2 regions of the Aliidiomarina minuta genome follow, and region 2 is predicted to be linked to the other one. Evidence: predicted binding sites of a transcription regulator. Region 2 holds the regulator's gene; the other holds the start of a gene.

Region 1 (4,122 bases), 280 kb from region 2:
GGGACAAAACCGTCTTGAGTTGCTGCTGTTTCGCTTACATGGGCGCCAACGTTTTGGCATAAATGTATTTAAAGTCCGTGAAGTGCTGCAGTGTCCGCGGTTAACCGCTATGCCACGACGTAATTCTTTTGTGCGCGGGGTCGCTCATATTCGTGGTCAGGCGGTTTCGGTTATTGACCTGAGCCTGGCAACCGGCGGTCGTCCTATCGAGGATATTAAAAATAGGTTTATTATTATTGCTGAATACAATCGCTCGGTGCAGGGCTTTCTGGTGGAAGGTGTTGAGCGCATTGTTAACATCAACTGGGAAGCGGTGTTGCCACCTCCTAAAGGTGCAGGTCGTTACAGTTACCTGACAGCAGTGACTGAAATTGAAGACGAATTAGTCGAAATTCTGGATGTTGAAAAAATTCTCGACGAAATTACCCCGATTAATGCTGAAGTCAGTGAAGCGGTGCGCGAACAGAGCAAAGAAGGACGCAGTCTGGAAGAGATGACTATCCTGGTGGCAGATGACTCAACTGTAGCCCGTAATCAGGTTAAGCGTGCACTGAATTCCGTCGGCGTCACTATTGAATTGGTAAAAAATGGTCGCGAAGCCCTCGACTGGCTGAAAGCTAAAGCTGAAGAAGTGGGTGGTGATATTTCAACTCAGGTACCTTTAATGGTCTCTGACATTGAAATGCCGGAGATGGACGGCTACACCTTAACCGCAGAGGTTAAGGCAAATCCTGATTTAAAGAATATGCATGTTATTCTGCATACATCGTTGAGCGGTGTTTTTAACCAGGCGATGGTGAAAAAGGTGGGGGCGGATGATTTCATCGCCAAATTCCACCCGGACGAACTGGCCAGTGCGGTGCATAAATGGCTGATAACGGATGAGCCGGCAGCTAAAGCTCAACTGGAATGATTTCAGATAAATATAAAATATAAAGGTGACTTTGAATTGGCTTCTGATCGCGATCTGGATATAGCAGAATACAACCAATTCCGGCAGTTCCTTGAACACCAGTGTGGGATAGTACTGGGTGAGAATAAGATGTATCTGGTGAAAAGCCGCTTAGGTCCTTTGATGAACCGCTTTCACATAGATACCTTATCTGAGCTTGTGCGTCGCTCAATGGCTATCAGTGAGCGAGCGCTACGTAGTGCGGTACTGGATGCCATGACTACGAATGAAACCCTGTGGTTCCGGGATGTCTATCCGTTTGAACTGCTGAAAACCCGAATCTTCCCCGAATTTGCGAAGTTGACGAGACCTCTGAAGATTTGGTCCTCGGCCTCCTCTAGTGGTCAGGAGGCATATTCTATTGCCATGAGCCTGATTGAATTTAAACAAAAGAACCCCGGGGCGTTAAGCCGTGGAATTCAGGTGATAGGTACTGATATCTCTAATAAGGTACTGGACCAATCGAAAGAAGCCGTTTATGACGGCTTGTCGCTGGCCCGCGGTTTAAGTCCTGAACGCAAAAAGCGTTTCTTTGAACCTGCTGAAGGCAGTAAAATGAAAGTGAAAAAAGAAGTCACTGATATGGTTTCTTTTCGTCACCTGAATTTGCTGGACAGTTATTCTCTGCTCGGTAAATTCGACATTATTTTTTGCCGTAATGTATTGATTTACTTTTCACCGGAAGTGAAAAAGAAAATCCTGGCTCAGTTCCGCACTTCGTTAAATCCTGAAGGTTACCTGATTTTAGGGGCTTCAGAGTCTATATCTGGCTTGAGTGAAGATTATTCTATGATTCGCTGTAATCCCGGTATTATCTACCAGCGTAAGAACTAAGAGCGAGCGGCAATAGTTGCCGCTTGCCGCTTTAACAGGCCCCGTCAATGTATCCACCTGAACCACTCAACTCCTTATTCTGCATGGCCCTGTAACTATATCTGCAATAACCGGACAAACTGGCACATAGCTTGCAAAACTCATATATAGAAATATTTTGAGTGAGGCTGTTATGGCATTAAGTATTGATAAAGGTTTAGGTATTCACCAGCACGCCCTGCTTGCCCGAGAGCAGCGTGCAACTGTGATTGCGAGCAACCTGGCCAATGCGGATACCCCTGGCTACAAAGCAAAAGACTTGAGTTTTCAGGATGCTTTAGAGCGGGTGCAAACACGTTCTGGTCATAGCATGTCGCGAACTCATAACAAGCACTTTGAATTAAATTTGGAAGGGTCAGGCCGTGAGAAATATCGCGTTCCAGATCAACCAGATACAGGTGATGGCAACACGGTAGATGTGCAAGTGGAACGAAACTTGTATATGAGAAACTCTATGGAGTACCAGGCCAGTCTGACATTTTTGACCAGCCGTATCCAAGGTATGCAAAAAGCCCTGAGTGGAGGACGCTAACAATGAGTTTGTATAATGTATTTGATGTCGCGGGTAGCGCTATGAGCGCGCAGAACATGCGCCTTAACGTAACCGCAAGTAATCTGGCGAATGCAAACTCTGTGAGCAGCTCGGCAGGTGAAACCTATCGCGCCCGGCATCCGGTATTTGCCGCTCATATGCAGGAGGCAATGTCTGGCCGCCCCGGTCGTGAAAGCCTGTTGCGTCAGGACAGCTCTGTTGGTGTCAGAGTTCAGGGTATTGTTGAAGATCAAAAGCCTCTGGTGGTGGAGTATTCACCGAATCACCCGATGGCCGACGACGAAGGCTATATTTACAAGCCGAATGTGAATGTAATGGAAGAGATGGCCAATATGATGTCGGCGTCTCGTAATTACCAGACCAATGTTCAGGTGGCAGATGCAACTAAGCAACTGTTAACCCGTACATTGCGTATGGGACAACAGGGCTAGATGAGGTAATAACTCATGACGGATAAAGTAAACAACAGCTCGCTCTTAGACGACCTTTACTGGAAGCCAGAAGAAAGCGCTAAGGCTGCAAGCAAAGACGATGCCCGCTTAGGTCAGGAGGACTTTTTCAAATTGCTGACCCAGCAGCTCAGCATGCAGGATCCGACGAAGCCCGTTGAAAATGATCAGATGATTGCTCAGATGACCAATTTCACGATGGCGGAAGGTATTACTGGTTTATCTGAACAGTTTGAAAAGTTCTCTGCCAGTATGACGTCCAATCAGGCATTACAAGCGTCAAGTTTGATCGGCCGGCAAGTACTGATTCCATCAGATACCGGTTACTTTAACGGTAGTAAGCCAGTAGAGGGCATGGTTGCTCTGGACCAGTCAGCGCAGAACGTTACCTTACGGGTTGAGAATGAAAGCGGACAGGTAGTGCGCACTGTGGACATGGGAACCTTGCCTCCAGGTCAGCATAAATTCAGCTGGGACGGACTTGGTGCAGACGGTGAGCCTTTGCCTGCAGGAGATTACAAAATCACTGCTAATGGTCGTGTCGGTGGCGCTAATGAAGATCTGGTCGCCCTGACTTACGCAAATGTTGAAAGTGTCAGCACAGGCGGACAACGCGGTATCGTTCTGAACCTGGAATCAATTGGTCGCATCGATTTTAAAGATGTTATTCAAATAACTAACGGCGGCGGCGGAAGCAGCGGCAGCTAAAACATGGAATGAGGTGACTTATGTCATACTTTATAGCGCTAAGCGGTTTGTCTGCATCACAACGTGATCTGGACACCAGTTCGAACAATATTGCTAACGTAAACACATCTGGTTTTAAAGGCTCTCGGGCTGAGTTTGCTGACGTGTATGCGACTTCAGTTTTCACCAACAGCCGTACTAAAGTGGGCGATGGTGTGCAGACTCAACGAGTTGCTCAACAGTTCAGTCAGGGGACTTTAGAATTCACTGAAAATTCACTGGATATGGCGATTAAAGGCAATGGTTTCTTTGTTACCGCGCCAGAGCCAGGTTCACAGGATTTTAGTTTCACCCGTGCCGGCGCATTTAAGATGGATCGTAATAACTTCATCGTTGATAATTCGGGCAGTAATTTACTGGCCTACCCGGTGAATGAAGAAACAGGCCAAAACTCGTCAACGGCGTTAAGTACTACCGGGCCAGTTGAAATTCCTTCTACTGCCGGGGCACCAACGCCAACTGGTAATATTTATCAGTCGGTGAATCTGGATTCGAGATCACCAGAAATTGTGACTGGTGCGGGTCTGGACTTTAATCCGGATGATCCT
Region 2 (4,122 bases):
CATCGCTGTACGCGATGCGCATCCCAGCGTACAGCGAGCTGCTGCTTACGTAACGGCACTACCCGGAGGTTTCGGCGCCGTGCGTGAAGTCACTGACCTGCTGCTGTTATCGCAGGGCCATTTAAATCAATATCTGGGAAGTAGCGAGTGAACTGGCGAATTGCCTTTATATTATTGACCATAGGTATCGCGCTGGCGCTTCTGTTCTGGCGCCCTTTTGCGACTGAGCAACGCCAACCACCTGAGTTAGATCCGGAGCAACTGCAACCGGACTTTATTGCTGAAGGTCTATTTTCAAGAATTTTTTCTGCCGATGGTGAGCTGCAGCATAGAATTGATTCCCGACTGATGGCACATTACAGCGTCATAGGACTCACCGAGTTAACAGAACCAGTGTACCTGACCACTATCATGCGGGATAACCAACCCGAACGCTGGCAGGTAACCGCAAATAAAGGCAGCTTTTATGATGATCAGCGCCTTATACTGGAAAACGAAGTACAAATTAAGAGTCTGTCTGAAAACACCTTTATACGCACAATGGAAACAGAATATCTGGTCATTGACACCCAACGTCAACTGATTAGCAGTAATCAGCCGGTGCTCATTATCGGCCCTAATATTGAAGTGCATGGCCAGGGCCTGCAAGTCGACCTCAATGCACAACAACTGGAGTTAACTGAACATGTTAAAACTATCTATTACCCTAAGCGCGATAATCAGTAGCGCTCTGCTAATAGTCGCTCCGGCGTTTGCTAACAACTTTGAGCGCGATTTTGAGCAGCCGATACAGGTCAATGCTGATTATCAGGAAATTGATTCACGGGCAAACCGACTGCTGTACCAGGATAATGTAGTTATTGCGCAGGGGTCGCTATTGATCAACGCTGAACGCCTGGAAGTAGAAAGCACGGCTGACGAATTAGGTGACGGTGAGATATTTGTGGCCACCGGCTCCCCTGCCCGTTATCAGCAAGATGTTGAAGAGGGTGTCACTGTAGAGGCCCAGGCAAATGAAATCCGTTATGATTCGGGTACAGGTATACTCACCCTCAGGGGCAATGCGGAATTACGCCAGCTCGGTAACTTAGTGCGTGCCAGCCAGATTACTTATTATGTCAACGACCAGCGCGTAACCGCGCAACGTTCTGATGATGGTGAAGATCGCGTTACCACCATTTTCCAGCCACGTACACGCAACCAGTCGGAAAACGAGAATAATGGCAACCCTTAAAATTGAACACCTGGCCAAAAGTTATAAAAAAAAGCAGGTCGTAAAAGACGTCAGCCTGGAAGTTGAAGCGGGCCAGATTATCGGGCTGTTGGGTCCTAATGGTGCTGGCAAAACCACCACCTTTTATATGATTGTTGGCCTGGTCAATAATGATAAGGGCCGCATTACACTGGATGACGAAGATCTTACTTTATTACCCATGCACGCCCGAGCCCGCTTAGGCATCGGTTACCTGCCTCAGGAATCCTCGGTGTTCCGTAAGCTCTCCGTACGTGACAACATCATGGCTATTCTGGAAACACGCAAAGAACTAAATGCTGCACAACGCGAGGAAGAACTTGAAAAGCTGCTTGCCGAATTCAGTATTGGTCACATTGTAAACAGCCTGGGTATGAGCCTTTCCGGTGGTGAACGCCGACGTGTCGAGATTGCCAGAGCACTCGCGGCTGAACCGAAATTTATACTTTTAGATGAACCTTTTGCCGGTGTCGACCCTATTTCTGTCCTTGATATCAAGAAAATCATCCAGCAATTAAAAGAACGGGGCATTGGAGTCTTGATTACTGACCACAATGTAAGGGAGACTCTATCTGTATGTGAACGCGCCTACATTGTCAGTCAGGGAACCTTGATTGCCTCAGGCAGCGCACAACAAATTTTAGCAAATCAGCAGGTTAAAGATGTTTATCTGGGCGACCAGTTTTCTTTATAAGAAGCGATTATGAAGCAGAGTTTACAACTTAAACTTGGTCAGCAGCTGACCATGACTCCGCAACTGCAACAGGCGATTCGCCTGTTGCAGCTTTCATCGCTGGATCTGCAACAGGAAATTCAGGACGCTTTGGATAACAATCCGTTACTCGAAGTCAGTAGTGAGGACGACAGCAGCGCAGATGACGTATCGCTACAGGAATTCGAAAGCAGCGCAAAAGACAATGACAGCATGGAAACCGGGGAAGCCGTCGCCCAACAGGATATTCCGCAGGATTTACCGACTGACTCCAGCTGGGACGATGTTTACTCTGCCAGCACTGCACCAACGAAAGGCAGCGCCACAGGGGAAGACTTTACCTATCAGGGCGAGACCAGCGAAAGCCTGCATGATTACCTGACCTGGCAAATGGAATTGTCACATTTTAGCGAAGAAGACGAAGCCATTGGCCGGGCCATTATTGATGCGGTAGATGAAGCCGGGTATCTGACGCAAACTCTGGAAGATATTCAACAAGCAGTAAACGGCGAGTTTCCCGAAGTCAGCGATGCTGAAGTCTGTATGGTATTAAAACGTGTACAACGTTTCGACCCTGTTGGTGTTGCAGCACGCACCGTTAGTGAGTGCTTATTAATACAGCTCAGCCAAAAGCCGGCAGATACTCCTTTGCTGCAAGAAACTAAAGCTATTATCAGTGATTACTTAGACTTATTAGCTGCCCGCGACTATCGGACTTTAGCGAGAAAGACTAAGCTTAAAGAAGATCAGTTGCGTGAAGTTATGCGCTTGCTCCATCAACTGCATCCGCGGCCCGGCGAAACAGTAGTACAGCGGGAATCGGAATATGTTATTCCCGATGTTTCAGTGGTTAAGCACAATGGCCGCTGGGCAGTAGAGCTTAATCCGGACTCAGTTCCGAAGCTACAGGTAAATGCGGAGTATGCAGCGTTAAGCGGACAAGCAAAACGCAGTGAAGATTCGGAATACATTAAACACCATATGCAGGACGCCCGTTGGTTTATAAAAAGCATAGAGAGCCGCAATGAAACCTTGCTTAAAGTAACCAGCGCTATCGTGCAACGTCAGCAGGCATTTTTTGAGCATGGTGAAGAGTCTATGAAACCTATGGTGCTGAATGACATTGCCGAAGCTATCGACATGCACGAGTCGACGGTATCACGGGTTACCACGCAGAAATTCATGCACACTCCAAGGGGTATATTTGAGCTTAAGTATTTCTTTTCCAGTCATGTAAGCACCGAGAACGGTGGTGAGTGTTCATCAACCGCTATCCGCGCTATTATCCGGAAGCTGGTTGCGGCAGAGACCCCGGCCAAGCCGTTGAGCGACAGCAAAATCGCTGAACTCATGGCTGAACAGGGCATCCAAGTGGCAAGACGTACGATTGCGAAATACCGGGAGTCACTACATATTCCCCCTTCCAATCAACGTAAAAGCCTACTTTAACGACGGCAACAGAAGGACGATGTATATGCAAATAAATCTTACTGGTCATCACGTTGAAATTACTGAGCCCCTACGTGAATACGTAGATACTAAGTTCGCCAAGCTAGAGCGCCACTTTGATCATATAACTAACGTTCATGTGATACTAAATGTTGAAAAAATCACGCAAAAAGCGGAAGCTACCGTTCACCTGAGCGGTGGTGAAGTTTTTGCCACTTCCGAACATGAAGATATGTATGCTGCTATCGACGGCTTGATCAACAAGTTAGATCGACAGGTAGTTAAACATAAAGAAAAACTGAAACGTCACTAACCTATGCAACTTCGTGAAATACTAAGCCTGGACTGCACCCGTTGTGCAGTTCAGGACTCCAGCAAAAAGAAGCTTCTGGAAGCAATCAGCCAACTAGCCGCACCTAAGCTAGCTGGAGTAACCCGTAACGATGTCTTTGACAGTCTGGTGCAGCGAGAACGACTTGGCAGCACTGGAATAGGTCTGGGCATAGCGATTCCCCATGGCCGTTTGGAAAAGGCCAGTAAACCGGTGGCGGTATTATTGACCATGCAGTCGCCAGTGGACTTCGATGCTATTGATAAACAGCCAGTAGACATTATATTTGCCTTGCTGGTACCTGAAAATGAGCCTGAAGCGCACTTGCGTACTTTGTCGGAAGTAGCGCGTAAATTAAATAATAAAGAATGCTGCCGT

Evidence for each region. Region 2 encodes sigma-54, which starts transcription at its own class of promoters, with help from an activator protein. Its sites were predicted from a motif close to GTTGGCACGNNNNTNGNNT; they were not measured.
Region 1: flgB (flagellar basal body rod protein FlgB) is a predicted target of sigma-54. The motif match lies at 1,905-1,923, and genes of this name have one in related genera.

What each region holds. Positions count from the first base shown of each region.
Region 1 covers NZ_PIPL01000001.1:1,403,024-1,407,145, reverse strand. Annotated here, with positions in the region: gene CWE09_RS06745 (chemotaxis protein CheV) at 1-913, shown strand, start outside; gene CWE09_RS06740 (CheR family methyltransferase) at 950-1,786, shown strand; gene flgB (flagellar basal body rod protein FlgB) at 1,959-2,357, shown strand; gene flgC (flagellar basal body rod protein FlgC) at 2,360-2,809, shown strand; gene flgD (flagellar hook assembly protein FlgD) at 2,825-3,535, shown strand; gene flgE (flagellar hook protein FlgE) at 3,556-4,122, shown strand, end outside.
Region 2 covers NZ_PIPL01000001.1:1,678,945-1,683,066, forward strand. Annotated here, with positions in the region: gene kdsC (3-deoxy-manno-octulosonate-8-phosphatase KdsC) at 1-151, shown strand, start outside; gene lptC (LPS export ABC transporter periplasmic protein LptC) at 148-726, shown strand; gene lptA (lipopolysaccharide transport periplasmic protein LptA) at 686-1,234, shown strand; gene lptB (LPS export ABC transporter ATP-binding protein) at 1,221-1,946, shown strand; gene CWE09_RS08115 (RNA polymerase factor sigma-54) at 1,956-3,413, shown strand; gene hpf (ribosome hibernation promoting factor) at 3,439-3,726, shown strand; gene ptsN (PTS IIA-like nitrogen regulatory protein PtsN) at 3,730-4,122, shown strand, end outside.